Regions from separate parts of the Streptomyces sp. NPDC050418 genome, predicted to be linked through region 1. Evidence: riboswitches for the same ligand, from Rfam matches in the RefSeq annotation. Region 1 holds a riboswitch; the other holds the start of a gene.

Evidence for each region. Region 1 has a riboswitch for S-adenosylmethionine ahead of thrC (threonine synthase). Riboswitches for the same ligand answer to the same signal wherever they lie in the genome.
Region 2: another riboswitch for S-adenosylmethionine. It lies ahead of ACIBI4_RS17585 (aminotransferase class V-fold PLP-dependent enzyme); the one in region 1 lies ahead of thrC (threonine synthase).

The regions. Positions count from the first base shown of each region.
Region 1 covers NZ_JBITIG010000005.1:510,524-518,061, forward strand. The annotation lists gene ACIBI4_RS15050 (glycoside hydrolase family 172 protein) at 1-195, opposite strand, end outside; gene ACIBI4_RS15055 (cold-shock protein) at 396-599, opposite strand; gene ACIBI4_RS15060 (MoaD/ThiS family protein) at 1,033-1,308, opposite strand; gene thrC (threonine synthase) at 1,360-2,646, opposite strand; SAM riboswitch class I at 2,664-2,809, opposite strand; gene ACIBI4_RS15070 (glucosyl-3-phosphoglycerate synthase) at 2,959-3,906, shown strand; gene ACIBI4_RS15075 (hypothetical protein) at 4,010-6,049, shown strand; gene ACIBI4_RS15080 (trehalose-6-phosphate synthase) at 6,171-7,538, shown strand, end outside.
Region 2 covers NZ_JBITIG010000006.1:501,562-509,099, reverse strand. The annotation lists gene ACIBI4_RS17600 (Rieske 2Fe-2S domain-containing protein) at 1-500, shown strand, start outside; gene ACIBI4_RS17595 (cytochrome bc complex cytochrome b subunit) at 497-2,131, shown strand; gene trpD (anthranilate phosphoribosyltransferase) at 2,254-3,318, shown strand; SAM riboswitch class IV at 3,422-3,540, shown strand; gene ACIBI4_RS17585 (aminotransferase class V-fold PLP-dependent enzyme) at 3,718-5,121, shown strand; gene ACIBI4_RS17580 (hypothetical protein) at 5,198-5,578, shown strand; gene ACIBI4_RS17575 (glycerate kinase) at 5,610-6,821, opposite strand; gene ACIBI4_RS17570 (SLC13 family permease) at 6,873-7,538, opposite strand, start outside.

The DNA.
Region 1 (7,538 bases):
CACGCCGTCCGGGAGGCCGGCGAACCGGTCGAGCTGCCGGTAGGTGTCCCAGCCGACGGGGCCTTTTGCGTCCGCGGCCGGCGCCGCCGCGGGGGCGGGTTCTTCCGCCGCTCCGGCCGCCGAGGGCGGCACCACCGCCGCGGCGAGCGCGAGGGCCGCGGCCGCGGAGCCGCGTATCCACCTGCGAGGTCTCACGTGTGCCTCCTGCTGTCGATCCGCCAGGTCTCTGTGCAATCGATTTCAGAGCTACGGGCGGGAAGCTAGGGGCAGTTGGAGGGGTGGTCAAGGGGATACGGCGGTATCGATTTCACGATGCCGGGGCAAACAAGAGGGTCCGCACCCCGTTCCCGGGATGCGGACCCTCCATCACGTCGTTGCAGACTGCTCCGGCGCGATCAGCCAGCCACACGGACCATGTCCGCCTGCGGCCCCTTCTGACCCTGCGAGATCTCGAACTCGACCCGCTGGCCCTCTTCAAGGGTGCGGTAGCCGTCCATCTGAATCGCGCTGTAGTGGACGAATACATCCGCACCACCGTCGACCGCGATGAAGCCGTAGCCCTTCTCCGCGTTGAACCACTTGACGGTGCCCTGAGCCATGCCTAACTCCCCTATTACTGGCCCTTGCACAGATCCGCACTTCGCAGGATCCGGGTCAGACTCACCCCCCGACAGGTGGAGGTGATGCGCCGGAACGCGTCGACCGCCGCTGAATGTATCTGTCCAACTGCCGTCTGCAACAGGTCAATCGGACGAGAATTCTGGGCACGACCGATCGGGAATTTGCGGAGAATTCCGTGAACTTCAGGGCAAGTCGGGCCCGACATAGGGGCCGAAACGTGCAAATGGCGCGAGCATCATTGCGAGTTATTGGCGGTGCGCGCGCGAGTTCTCATATGACCCCGGCACACTCTTCTTCGCGCCTGCCTCGAAAGGCGAAACAGCATTCCCAACTGTACCGCGCTCAACCATGCAGAATTGCCCCCTCCGCTTCCCGTACGGAAGCGAAGAGGGCAATCCGGAGCAGCGGGGATCAGCCGCCGGCGACGGCGGGGATGATCGAGACGCCGGCCCCGTCCGGGGTGGCCGTCTCCAGGCCCTGCTCGAAGCGCACGTCGTCGTCGTTCACGTACACGTTCACGAAGCGGCGGAGCTTGCCCTGGTCGTCGAGCACGCGGGCGGCGATCCCGGTGTGGTTCTTCTCCAGGTCCGCGATGACCTCGCCGAGGTTCGCGCCCTCGGCCGGGACCTCGGCCTGACCGCCGGTGTAGGTGCGCAGGATGGTGGGGATTCGGACGTTCACGCTCATGGGATCGAAGCCTTTCAGGAGGAGCAGGGGGTACGGCGGCGTACGGCGGCGTCAGCTCGCGAGACCGGTCGCGCGGAACGCGTCGAGGTTCGGACGGATGGTCGCGGTCGCACCGGCACCGGCGACCGCGTCGAGGGTCTTGAGGCCGTCGCCAGTGTTCAGGACCACCGTGGTCAGCGTCGGGTCGAGCACGCCTTCCTTGACGAGCTTGTGCGTCACACCGACGGTCACACCGCCCGCGGTCTCCGCGAAGATGCCCTCGGTCCGCGCGAGCAGCCTGATCGCGTCCACGACCTGCTCGTCGTTGACATCCTCCACGGCGCCGCCGGTGCGGCGCGCGATGTCGAGGACGTACGGGCCGTCGGCCGGGTTGCCGATCGCGAGCGACTTCGCGATGGTGTCCGGCTTCTGCGGCCGTACGACGTCGTGGCCGCCCTTGAACGCCACGGAGACCGGGGAGCAGCCCTCGGCCTGGGCGCCGAAGATCTTGTACGGCTTGTCCTCGACCAGGCCGAGCTTGATCAGCTCCTGCAGGCCCTTGTCGATCTTCGTGAGCTGCGAGCCGGACGCGATCGGGATGACCAGCTGGTCGGGGAGCTGCCAGCCGAGCTGCTCGCAGATCTCGTACGCGAGGGTCTTGGAGCCCTCCGCGTAGTACGGGCGCAGGTTCACGTTGACGAAGCCCCAGCCCTCGCCCAGCGGGTCGCCGATGAGCTCGGAGCAGAAGCGGTTGACGTCGTCGTAGTTGCCCTCGATGGCGACGAGCTCGCCGCCGTAGACGGCGGCCATCACGACCTTGCCCTGCTCCAGGTCGTGCGGGATGAACACACAGGAGCGCAGTCCGGCCCGGGCGGCCGCGGCGCCGACGGCGCCCGCGAGGTTGCCCGTCGAGGAGCAGGAGAGCGTGGTGAAACCGAAGGCGCGGGCGGCCTCGATGGCCTGGGCGACGACACGGTCCTTGAAGGAGTGCGTGGGGTTGCCGGAGTCGTCCTTGACGAACAGCTTGCCCTCGTCGATGCCGATTTCCCGCGCAAGGTTGTCGGCCTTGACGAGCTTGGTCCAGCCCGGGTTCAGGTTCGGCTTCTCGGCGACGTCGGCCGGTACGGGCAGCAGCGGGGCGTAGCGCCAGATGTTCGCGGGGCCCGCCTCGATGCGGCGGCGGAGCTCCTCGGTGTCGTGCGCGGAGAAGTCGTAGGCGATCTCGAGGGGGCCGAAACACTCCTCGCAGGCGAAGAGCGGGCCGAGCGGGACGCGGTGGCCGCATTCGCGGCAGCTCAGGGCCGTGGCGGGTCCGAGGTCCACGGAAGTGGTGGTGTTTTCAACCGTCTGTGCAGACATGAGAGGGAGGCCCTTTCTCCTCATCTTCCTCAGGGCGCACTTCGCCGTGAGACGGATTTGGCACCTTCCCTAGTCAGGGACCTCGCGTCGCGCGGTGCGAGAACTGACTGGAGGGTTGCCGGGGCTTCAACGGGCCGTATCCCTCTGCCCCTCTGGATGAGCGGTATGACCTGGCATCCGCCAGGTGTTTGTGTGGACGGTGACCCCCGACATGCGACGGTCATCCGCGTTGTTCAAGACTGTAACCGAACGCCCCGACCGTTGAGATAGTCGTCCGAACGGCGAGATGGATCACACCAAGGAGTGGCAGACGTGCTCGATGAGGTGGAGCGCTGGCTGGAGCGGCGCTCCTGGTCGGTGAAGGACCGGCCGCTCGACCTGCTGCTGGCGGAGAAGGCCCGGCAGGGGACGACGGTCAGCGTCGTGCTGCCCGCCCTCGACGAGGAGGCCACGGTCGGACAGATCGTCACCGTGATCCGGCGCGAGCTGATGAGCCCCGCGGCCCCGCTCGTCGACGAGCTCCTGGTGATCGACTCGGGCTCGACGGACCGTACGGCCGAGGTGGCCGCCGCGGCCGGCGCCCGCGTGGTGCACCGGGACGCGATCCTGCCGCGGATCCCCGCCGTCCCCGGCAAGGGCGAGGTCCTGTGGCGCTCGCTGCTCGTGACGAGCGGCGAGATCGTGTGCTTCGTGGACGCGGACCTGCGCGAGTTCTCGCCGGACTTCGTGAGCGGCATCGTCGGACCGCTGCTCACCGAACCCGAGGTCCAGTTCGTGAAGGCGATGTACGACCGCCCCCTCGGGGACGAGGCCGGGCAGGGCGGCCGGGTCACAGAGCTCGTCGCCCGTCCGCTCCTGAACCTGCACTGGCCCCAACTGGCCGGATTCGTCCAGCCGTTGGGCGGCGAGTACGCGGCCCGGCGCTCGCTGCTCGAACAGCTGCCCTTCCCCGTCGGATACGGCGTCGAGCTCGGCCTCCTCGTCGATGCCCTGCACACCGTGGGCCTGGACGCGCTCGCCCAGGTCGACGTCGGGGTGCGCAAGCACCGCCACCAGGACGGGCGGGCGCTCGGCCGGATGGCGGCGGCGATCTACCGCACGGCCCAGCTGCGCCTGGCCCGCGGCCATCTCGTACGGCCCCGGCTCACGCAGTTCGAGCGGGGCGCGGAGGGGTTCGAGCCGCGGACGCACGCGGTGGACACGGAGGAGCGGCCGCCGATGACGGAGATCGCGGAGTACCGGGCGCGGCGGGTGGCCTAGCGGGCAGGGCGCGACGGGTGGCGTCATCGCGGGAGTGCGTGGCGTGCCCGTTTCCGGTCATGCCTATTGCCTAAATTTCCCATTTATGTGGGTTAGACAAGCAATGGGAAGGGTCAGGCGCCGCACGGTGGGCGCGCTGGTCGCCACCGCCGCCGCCGCGACCTCGCTGACCGGGCTCACGCCCGCCGCCGCGATCGTCGTCGAACCGTTCGCCAAGCGCTACGACGAGGCGCTGTACGGAGACTTCATCACGCTCGGCAACGCGGTACTCGACTGCCCGAGTGCACCGCCGGACCTGGTGGCACGCTGCCGCGCCGCGCAGGCCGGCACGACGCCCGAGAACAACAACCAGTTCCCGATGCAGTACACGGACACGGCCGGTCTCACCACGGACGTGTTCAACTCCAGCACCGGCAGGCTGACGATCCCGCCGGGCGCCGAAGTCGCGTACGCGCGGCTGTTCTGGGGCGGCAACGACGGTACGTACAAGCTGGGCCGCAACCAGATCCAGCGCTGTGACACCTCAGGTCTCGCGACCCCCGCGCCCGGCGACCCGCTGACCACGCGGCCCGTCCTCAAGGTGGGCGGCGGTACGGAAACGCGCGTGACCGTGCAGAACGCGGTGAAGACCCCGGCAGAGACCGGCGGTCCGCACTACTACACCGCCGAGGCGGACGTGACCGCGCAGTTCGCCGCGGCGCCCACCGGCTCCCCGCTCCCGATCGCCGTCGGCGACGTCTGGGCGCCGACCGGGAACGGCTGCGTCGGCGGCTGGTCGCTGACCGTCGTCTACAAGTACGACGCCCCGAACGAAACGTACGCGCCGGACCGCAAGAACGTGTACGTCTACGGCGGCCACGTGGTGCAGCGGTCCACCGACCCGGACACCACGATCAAGGTCGACGGGTTCTACCGCACCGGCAACGACCCGCTGCGCACCAGCGTCACCGCGTACGAGGGCGACGCGAACGTCAACGGCGACCGGTTCCTGGTGAACGCGACCAACATCCCCAACGAGAACGGGGACACCAACAACTTCTTCAACAGCCACGCCCAGGGCTGCGCGGACCCCTGCGACCCGAACAACTTCAGCATCGACGCGAAGACCGTCGAGATCCCCGGGTCCACCATCAAGCAGGGCGCCACCTCGGCGGACCTGACGTTCCGCACCCGCGGCGACACGTATGTGCCGCAGGCGCTGGCGTTCTCCGTGCCCGTACCGGACGTGGAGATCACCAAGACCGCGTCGCCGAAGACGGTCCGGCCCGGCGACACCCTGACGTACACGGTCACGGCGAAGAACATCAGCCGACTGCCGTACCCGAACGCGAAGTTCACCGACGACCTGAGCGACAACCTCGACGACGCGACGTACAACGACGACGCGAAGGTGACGCCGGCGGCGGCCGGGACCGCGACCTACGACGAGCCGAAGATCTCGTTCCTCGGCGACATCCCGGCGGGCGAGACCGTGACGGTCACGTACTCGGTGAAGGTCAACGACCCGCTCACCGGTGACGGCCGGATGCGCAACAACATCGACGTCGAGTCGCCGCGCTCCAACTGCGACGAGGGATCCACCGACCCGGCCTGCGGCACCACCCCCGTGATCGAGGAGGAGCCCCCGCCGGTCGTCCCGATCGAGATCGAGTCCAAGCCGCAGCCGCCGGTCGTACCGCCGTGCGCCGACACGACCAACACGATCACGCTCACCAACAAGTCGGCCACCGCGCGCACGGGCGCGAAGATCCACTGGCCGGTGAAGAAGGGCGGCACGCCGAAGGCGAGCGGTGGCAAGGTCACCAAGTCCGGCTCGAACTGGGTGTGGACGGGCGATGTGCCCGCCAAGGGCAAGGTCGTCATCAAGCAGACGGTCAAGGCCTCCTGCACCCCGGGCGGCGTCGTGGTCATCCCCGTGACGGGCGATGTCCCGAAGACCACCTGCACGCCGGCGAAGACCCGCGCGGGCGGCACCGACCCGTGCGTCTCGGTCGTCGTCAGCAAGCGGACGCAGGCCCGCCCGGCCCCGCCGGAGCTGGCCGAGACCGGTGGCTCGAGCTCGATGCTGTTCGGCGGTCTCGCGGTCGTGCTGTGCGGTCTGGGCGCCCTGGCGCTCGCGGCCTCCCGCTCCCGCCGTGACTGATCGCTGACGGTCCTCTCCGGTACACGACGGCCGGGCTCCCCTCGGGGGAGTCCGGCCGTCTCACGTGCGGCGCCCCGCGCCCGTACGTTTGAGCGTTTACGGCACGGGCTAGGTTCGCGTCATGGTCTCCGAGCACGGTGCAGCGGTACTCGTCGCGTCCAATCGCGGTCCGGTCTCGTATGTCGTACGGGATGACGGGGCGCTCGACTCCCGGCGCGGCGGGGGCGGGCTCGTCTCCGGCCTGTCGGCGATCGGGCCCGACGCGGACGCGCTGTGGGTGTGCTCGGCCCTGAGCGACGGGGACCGCGAGGCGGTACGGCGCGGGGTCGGCGAGCCCGGCGTGCGGATGCTCGCCATCGACGCGGACGTGCACGCCGACGCGTACAACGGGATCGCCAACTCGGTGCTGTGGTTCCTGCACCACCTGCTCTACCAGACGCCTCTGGAGCCGTCCTTCGGGCCGGAGTTCCGGCGGCAGTGGGAGGCGTACCGCGCGTACAACCGGGCGTTCGCGGAGGCGCTGGCCGAGGAGGCACGGCAGGGTGCGGTGGTGCTCGTGCAGGACTACCACCTGACGCTCGTGCCGGGGATGCTGCGCGCCCTCCGTCCCGACCTGCGGATCGGGCACTTCTCGCATACGCCGTGGGCGCCCGACCACTACTTCGCGATGCTGCCCGCGGACATCCGCGAGGAGATCATCCGGGGCATGCTCGGCGCCGACCGGCTCGGGTTCCTGGACTGGCGGTGGGCGCACGCGTTCATGAGCTGCGCCAACCAGATCGACGAGCGGATCACCGCGTACTCCCCCGTACCGAGCAAGCCGAAGTGCATCGAGCACACGGTCACCGGGCGGCCGCCCGTGACCACCACCTGGATCGACGTCCACGCGCTCGGGGCCGACGGCGACTTCCTGCGCTCGCGCGCGCACCAGCCGGACGTGGTGTCGCGGATGGCGGACCTGCGGGCGCAGATCGGGGATCCGGACCGCAAGGTGATCGTGCGCGTGGACCGCACCGAGCTCTCCAAGAACATCGTGCGCGGCCTCGAGGCGTACCGGGTGCTGCTCGACACGCGTCCGGAGTGGCGTGAGCGGGTCGTGCACGTGGCGTTCGCGTACCCCTCGCGCCAGGACCTGGCGGTGTACCGCGCGTACACGGCGGAGGTCTCGCGGCTGGCCGAGGAGATCAACTCCGCGTACGGAACGCCGACTTGGACCCCGGTGATCCTGCACGTCAAGGATGACTTCGCGCGCTCGCTCGCGGCGTACCGGATCGCGGACGTGGCGCTCGTGAACCCCATCCGGGACGGGATGAACCTCGTCGCGAAGGAAGTGCCGGTCGTGTCGGACGACGGGTGCGTCCTGGTGCTCTCGCGGGAGGCGGGGGCGTGGTCCGATCTGCACGAGGACGCGCTGGTCGTCAATCCGTACGACATCTGCGAGACGGCGGAGGCGTTGCACGCGGCGCTCTCGATGCAGCCGGAGGAGCGC
Region 2 (7,538 bases), on a different contig from region 1:
GTCCGCTGCCCGAGGACAAGCTCCGGCACACGCTGTGGGCCAAGGGCAAGCTGCTCGTGAACCAGAACACGAACGAGCCGCTGCGTCCCTCGGACGTCCCGGTCGGGTCGCTGACCTTCGCCAAGCCCGAGGGCCTGGAGGAGCACGACCACGACTTCCAGACGCAGATCGCCAAGGCCGCCCTGATGATCGTCCGCATCGCGCCGGACGACATCAAGGACAAGCAGGAACTCGAGTGGTCGCACGACGGCATCGTGGCGTACTCGAAGATCTGCACCCACGTGGGCTGCCCGATCTCCCTGTACGAGCAGCAGACGCACCACGTGCTGTGCCCGTGCCACCAGTCCACTTTCGACCTCACCGACGGCGCCCGAGTGATCTTCGGTCCCGCCGGCCACGCCCTGCCGCAGCTGCGCATCGGCGTGAACGAGGAGGGTTACCTCGAGGCGCTCGGCGACTTCGAGGAGCCTGTCGGTCCTGCCTTCTGGGAGCGCGGATGAGCACCACACCTGCTTCTTCTACGGATAAGCGCAAAGCACCCGCCGGCGAGCGGGTTGCCGACTGGGCCGACGGCCGCCTCGGGATCTACTCCCTGGCCAAGGCCAACATGCGGAAGATCTTTCCGGACCACTGGTCCTTCATGCTCGGCGAGATCTGCCTGTACAGCTTCCTCATCATCATCCTCACGGGTGTGTACCTGACGCTGTTCTTCCACCCGTCGATGAACGAGGTGGAGTACCACGGCAGTTACGTCCCGCTGCAGGGACAGCTGATGTCCGAGGCGTTCAACTCGACCATGCACATCTCCTTCGATGTGCGCGGTGGTCTGCTGATCCGGCAGATCCACCACTGGGCGGCGCTGATCTTCGTCGCGGCGATGCTCGTGCACATGATGCGTGTGTTCTTCACGGGCGCGTTCCGCAAGCCGCGTGAGGTCAACTGGCTCTTCGGCTTCCTGCTGCTGGTCCTCGGCATGTTCACCGGTTTCACCGGTTACTCGCTGCCGGACGACCTGCTTTCAGGAACCGGTGTCCGCTTCATGCAGGGCGCCGTGCTGTCGGTGCCGGTCGTGGGCACGTATCTGTCGATGTTCCTGTTCGGCGGAGAGTTCCCCGGCGGCGACTTCGTGGCCCGGTTCTACTCGGTGCACATCCTGCTGCTGCCGGGCATCATGCTCGGCCTCGTGGTGGCGCACCTGATCCTGGTCTTCTACCACAAGCACACGCAGTTCGCGGGTGCCGGCAAGACCAACAAGAACGTGGTCGGCATGCCGCTGCTTCCCGTGTACATGGCGAAGGCCGGAGGCTTCTTCTTCCTGGTCTTCGGTGTGATCGCGGTGGTCTCGGCGATCGCCACGATCAACCCGATCTGGGCCATCGGCCCGTACCGTCCGGACCAGGTGTCCACCGGTGCGCAGCCCGACTGGTACATGGGCTTCTCCGAAGGCCTGATCCGAGTCATGCCGGGCTGGGAGATCAACATCTGGGGCCACACGCTGGTCCTGGGTGTGTTCATCCCGCTGATCATCTTCCCGCTCGTGCTCGTCACGATCGCGGTCTGGCCGTTCATCGAGTCCTGGGTCACCGGCGACAAGCGCGAGCACCACATCCTGGACCGCCCGCGCAACGCCCCGACCCGTACGGCCTTCGGTGTGGCCTGGCTGACCTGGTACATGATCCTGCTGATCGGTGGTGGAAACGACCTCTGGGCGACCCACTTCCACCTGTCGATCAACTCGATCACCTGGTTCGTCCGCATCGCGTTCTTCGTCGGACCGGTCATCGCGTTCATCGTCACCAAGCGGATCTGCCTCGGCCTCCAGCGCCGCGACAAGGACAAGGTGCTGCACGGACGCGAGTCCGGCATCATCAAGCGTCTGCCGCACGGTGAGTTCATCGAGGTGCACGAGCCCCTGAACCAGGAGGCCCTGCACACGCTGACCGCGCACGAGCAGTACGCGCCGCTCGAGCTCGGCCCGACGGTCGACGAGAACGGTGTCGAGCGCAAGGTCAAGGGCACGCAGAAGCTCAAGGCCAAGCTCTCGCAGGGCATGTACGGCGAGGACAACCAGATTCCGAAGGCCACGGCCGAGGAATACCAGGAGATCACCAGCGGCCACGGCCACCACTGATCGCCTGAACACATAGTTCGCCACGGCGAGAGCCCCGTCCATTCGCTGGACGGGGCTCTTTGCCGTCCCGGGGCTTGGCTAGGCTGGGCCCGTCCTTTTTCTTGACGACACCAGGAGCGACCATGAGCGCTGTGACCCCCGCTGGAGGCGACACCACGGCGGTCCGTTCCTGGCCCGGCGTACTGAACGGACTGCTCGACGGGCGCGACCAGAGCGCGGACGACACCTTCTGGGCGATGGACCGGATCATGCGCGGCGAGGCCACCGACGCGCAGATCGCCGGGTTCGTGGTCGCGCTGCGCGCCAAGGGCGAGACGGTCGACGAGATCACCGGTCTCGTACGGGCCATGTACGAGCACGCCAACACCATCGAGGTGTCCGGGCCGACCGTGGACATCGTCGGGACCGGCGGTGACGGCGCCAAGACCGTCAACATCTCGACCATGTCGTCGATCGTCGTGGCCGGCACGGGGGCCAAGGTCGTCAAGCACGGCAACCGGGCCGCCTCGTCGGCCTCGGGCTCGTCCGACGTCCTGGAGAAGCTCGGCGTCAACCTGGAGCTGACCCCGCAGCGCGTTGCCGAGGTGGCCGAGGAAGCCGGGATCACCTTCTGCTTCGCCGTGAAGTTCCACCCGGCGCTGCGTCACGCCGGTGCCGCGCGCGGCCAGTTGGGGATCCGGACGATCTTCAACGTGCTCGGGCCGCTCACCAACCCGGCACGCGTGAAGGCGCAGGCGGTCGGCGTGGCCGATCCGCGGATGGCGCCGATCGTGGCCGGGGTGTTCGCCGAGCGCGGGAACTCCTCGCTGGTGTTCCGCGGCGACGACGGGCTGGACGAGCTCACCACCACCTCGACCTCGCGGGTGTGGATCGTGCGCGACGGCGTCGTGCGCGAGGAGAGCTTCGATCCGCGCGAGGTCGGTCTGGAGCTCGTCCCGGTCGAGGCGCTGCGCGGGGCCGACGCCTCGTTCAACGCGGAGGTCGCGCGGCGGGTCCTCGCCGGCGAGACCGGGCCCGTACGCGACGCGGTGCTGCTGAACTCGGCGGCCGCCCTGGTCGCCTCGGAGCCGACCGGCGCCTCGCTCGCCGGGCAGCTGCGGGCCGGGATGGACCGGGCCGCCGAGGCCATCGACTCGGGTGCCGCGCAGCGGACCCTGGAGCGGTGGGTCGCGGCCAGCAACGCCTGAGAGGCGTGGAAGTGCCGGAAACGGCACAGGTGTGACGCAAGGCGCAGTCCGTATCGCGGACTGCGCCTTGCGCGTTCACGGTCATCTGGCAAGATGCTGCACAGGTCATGAGTGACAGCGACTACGGCCCCGGCCCGCTGTCCGGCAACCCTCCGTCCGTGGCGGGGTGCCCCGGGTGAAGACCAGGCCGCAGACGACAACGTCCGGCGGCAAGCGCGGACCCCTCGCGAACGACCAGGGGTCCTGGTTTTCGAGGGAGCAGTCTCGTGAGCAAGCGAATGCGATAGGGCGAATCCGCCCCACTTCCGCGCACCTCTTTTCCTTCATCACTTGCGCCCTCCGTGCATTGTTCCGGAGCCGCCGCGCAGTGAATTCGCCTGCCTCATACGGGAGTTCGCCATGTCCGCGTACCTGAACACCGCCGCCACCGCCCTCGAAGCCTCGGCCGACGCCGACCCGGCCTGTTCCGGGCCGCTCCCCGTCCTCGGCCGCGATGTCCGCGTCCCCCTGGTCACCGGCGGCGAAGTCACCTACGCCGCGCTCGACTACGCCGCCAGCGCGCCCGCCCTGCAGCGGGTCTGGGACGACGTGGCCGCGTACGCCCCGTACTACGGGTCCGTGCACCGGGGCGCCGGCTACCTCTCGCAGCTCTCCACCGACCTGTTCGAGAACGCGCGGCGCACCGTCGAGGAGTTCCTCGACTGCCGTGACGACGACCAGGTGGTCTTCACCCGGTCGACCACCGACTCGCTGAACCTGCTGGCCCAGACGCTGCCCGCCGACTGCCAGGTGTTCGTCTTCGAGACCGAGCACCACGCGTCGCTGCTGCCCTGGCGCGATGCCCGCGTCACCTACCTCAACGCGCCCCGTACGCCGGGTGAGGCCGTCCAGACCCTGGAGCGCGCCCTCGCCGACCGCGACCCCTACGGCCCCGCGCTCGTGTGCGTCACCGGAGCGTCCAATGTCACCGGTGAGCTCTGGCCGGTGCGCGAGCTGGCGGCGGCCGCTCACGCGCACGGTGCGCGCATCGTGCTCGACGCCGCCCAGCTCGCGCCCCATCACCCCGTCTCCGTACAGGAGCTGGACGTCGACTGGGTGGCGTTCTCCGGCCACAAGCTGTACGCGCCCTTCGGCTCAGGGGTGCTCGCCGGACGGGCCGACTGGCTGCAGGACGCCGAGCCGTACCTCGCGGGCGGCGGCGCGTCCAAGTCGGTCGCGCGGCGCACCGACGGCGGTGTGGACGTCGAGTGGCACACCACGGCGGCGCGGCACGAGGCGGGTTCGCCGAACGTGATCGGTGCCTACTCGATCGCGTCCGCGTGCAAGGCGCTCACCGAGGCGGGCTTCGACACGCTCGTCGCGCGCGAGCAGGAGCTGATCGCCCGTGTGCGCACCGGGCTCGCCGAGGTTCCGCAGGTCAAGGTGCTCTCGCTGTTCGGTGACGACGCCCCGCGCGTCGGTGTGATCTCCTTCGTCGTCGAGGGCTGGAACAGCTCGCACTTCGCCGCGGCGCTTTCCGCCGAGTACGGCATCGGGGTGCGCGACGGTCTGTTCTGCGCCCACCCGCTGGTCCGCACGCTGCTCGGCAGCGACCCGCAGGAGCAGGGCGAGTGCGGTGCGCCGGAGGCGGCGCCCGGCGAGAAGTCGCTCAACGCGATCCGGGTGAGCTTCGGCGCCGGGACGCCCGACGAGCATGTGGAGCGATTCGTGCGGGCCGTCGCCGGGCTTGTGCGGGACGGGGCGCGCTGGAACTACCGCACGCAGGACGGGCGTTGTGTTCCGGACACGTCCGGCGCCGCGTAAGCGCTGCCCCTGATCTCCCACCGGCAACCGCCGTACCATCTTGCTCACGGCGGTGGGCATCGGACGGGGGAGCACGGTGGACGAGCTGCTGGAGTCGGATCCGCGCCGGATCGGGCCGTACGAGGTGATCGGGCGGCTCGGCGGCGGGGGCATGGGCGAGGTGTTCTACGCCCGGTCGCGCGCGGGGCACGAGCTGGCCGTGAAGGTGGTGCGGGCCGAGCACGCGGCGGACCGCACATTCCGTGCGCGCTTCCGGCACGAGGTGCGGGCCGCGCAGTCCGTGGGCGGTACCGGGACGCACACCGCGCGGGTCCTCGACGCCGACACCGAGTGCGAACGGCCGTGGATGGCCACGGAGTTCGTGGACGGTCCGAATCTGCGGGACGCGGTGCTCGACCACGGTGCGCTGTCCGAACGCCTGGTGCTGCGGCTCGCGGCGGTCGATCTGCCGGAGTGAGCGGTGGGTGCACCGGCTCGCCTGACTCCCCTCACGCCGCCGCCCTCAACTGCGCCCCCAGCACCACCATCCGCAGCGCCCGCTCGGTCGCGTCCGTGAGGAACTCCGCGCCCCTGCCCAGGGCTTCGGGCAGGGAGACCGGGGCCGGGAGGATGGACGAGTAGGCGTCGACGCCCGAGGCGTGGATGTGGTGGGCGCCCTCGCCGATCGTGCCCGCGAGGACCAGGACCGGGCGGTCGGCGAGCTTGGCGCGGCGGGCGACCTCCGCGGGGACCTTGCCGCGCGGGCTCTGGTGGTCGAGCGCGCCCTCGGCCGTGACGACCAGGTCGGCGCGGGCCAGACGGGCGTCCAGGTCCAGATGGTCGAGGAGGACCTCGAAGCGGGGCAGGAGGCGGGCGCCGAGCGCCGCGAGGCCGGCGCCCAGGCCGCCCGACGCGCCGGTACCCGGGCCCTCCCGCAGGTCAAGGTCGCACGGCAGATCCCGCTCCAGGGCGCTCGCCCAGCGGTCCATCGCCTCGGACAGCTCCTCCACCTGCCGCGGTGTGGCGCCCTTCTGCGGGCCGAAGACCCGCGCGACCCCGCGTTCGCCGCACAGGATGTTGAACGGGTTGCAGGCGACCTTGAGTTCGGTGTCCTTCAGGCGCGGGTCGAGGCCGCTCGTGTCGATGCGGTGGAGTGCGCGCAAGGCGCTGCCGCCGTACGGGAGTTCACGCCCGTCCGCGTCGAGCAGCCGCGCCCCGAGCGCCTGCAGCGCACCGGCGCCCCCGTCCGACGTACCGGAGTCGCCGCAGCCGACGAGGATCCGGCGCACACCGTCGTCGAGCGCGGCGCGGATCAGCTGCCCGACGCCGTACGTGGTGGTGGCACCCGGGTCGCGCAGCGTCGGCGGCACCAGCGAGAGACCCGCGACGGCGGCCATCTCGACCACGGCCGTGTCCGGGCCCGGGGCCTGTGTCGGAAGTGGCGTCTGACCCGCGACGTCCGGCACAGGCCCCAGCAACGCGTAGTGGGTGTCGACGGGGTGGCCGACCGGGCCGGTGGCCGTGGTGTGCACGAGCCGTCCGCCCGGGGACGCGGCGGCGAGCGCGGCGGCGGTGCCCTCGCCGCCGTCCACCAGCGGGATCAGATCGATGGCGGCCGCGGGCACGACGCGCCGTACCCCCGCGGCGATGGCCTCGGCGGCGGCGTGCGCGGAGAGGGACTCCTTGAAGCCGCTGGGGGCGATGGCGATACGGGTCAGCATGGGAACTCCAAGGGGCAGTAGGTGAGTTGGCGGTTCATACGGGTCCTCGGGTCACGGGGCGAGTACCGGGACGCCGAGCAGAGGCCAGACCGCCAGCGCGAACGCGAGGACCAACAGGGCGGTCAGGGGGGCCAGCGCGGCCGAGAGACGCAGGAGGTCGCGCGGGGTGTAGGTCGGGGTGCCGGGGATGTCGGCGAAGAGCGTGACCGGCTTCGCGGAGGCCGGGAGCGTGTGGCAGAAACCCGCGGCCGCCGTCGAGGCGAGCGCGGCCGCCACCGGGTTGACGCCCGCGCCCACCGCGGCGATCACGACCAGCGGCACCAGGACCGAGGAGCGGGCCGAGCGGGACTGCAGGACGAGGTGCGCGGCTGTGCTGACGACGATGACGAAGGCGAGGAACGCGACCGGCGAGAGACCCGCGGGCAACCCGTCGACCAGCCACTTCGCCGCGCCCGAGTCGGCGAGCGCGACACCCATCGCCATCGTGGCCGCCATGAAGAGCAGCAGCGACCACGGCACGGTCTTGAGAGCGTCCTTGAGGCGTACGGTGCCGAGGGCCGGCGAGGACGCGACCACCGCGCCGATCAACGCGACCACCGCGGGCGGCACTTGGTGCAGCGGCTCGCTGCACCACAGCAGCACCACCGTGCCGAGCAGCAGCGCGCAACGGGTCTCCTCCGTGGTCAGCGGACCCGTGACCGGGCGTTCGCTGTGCTC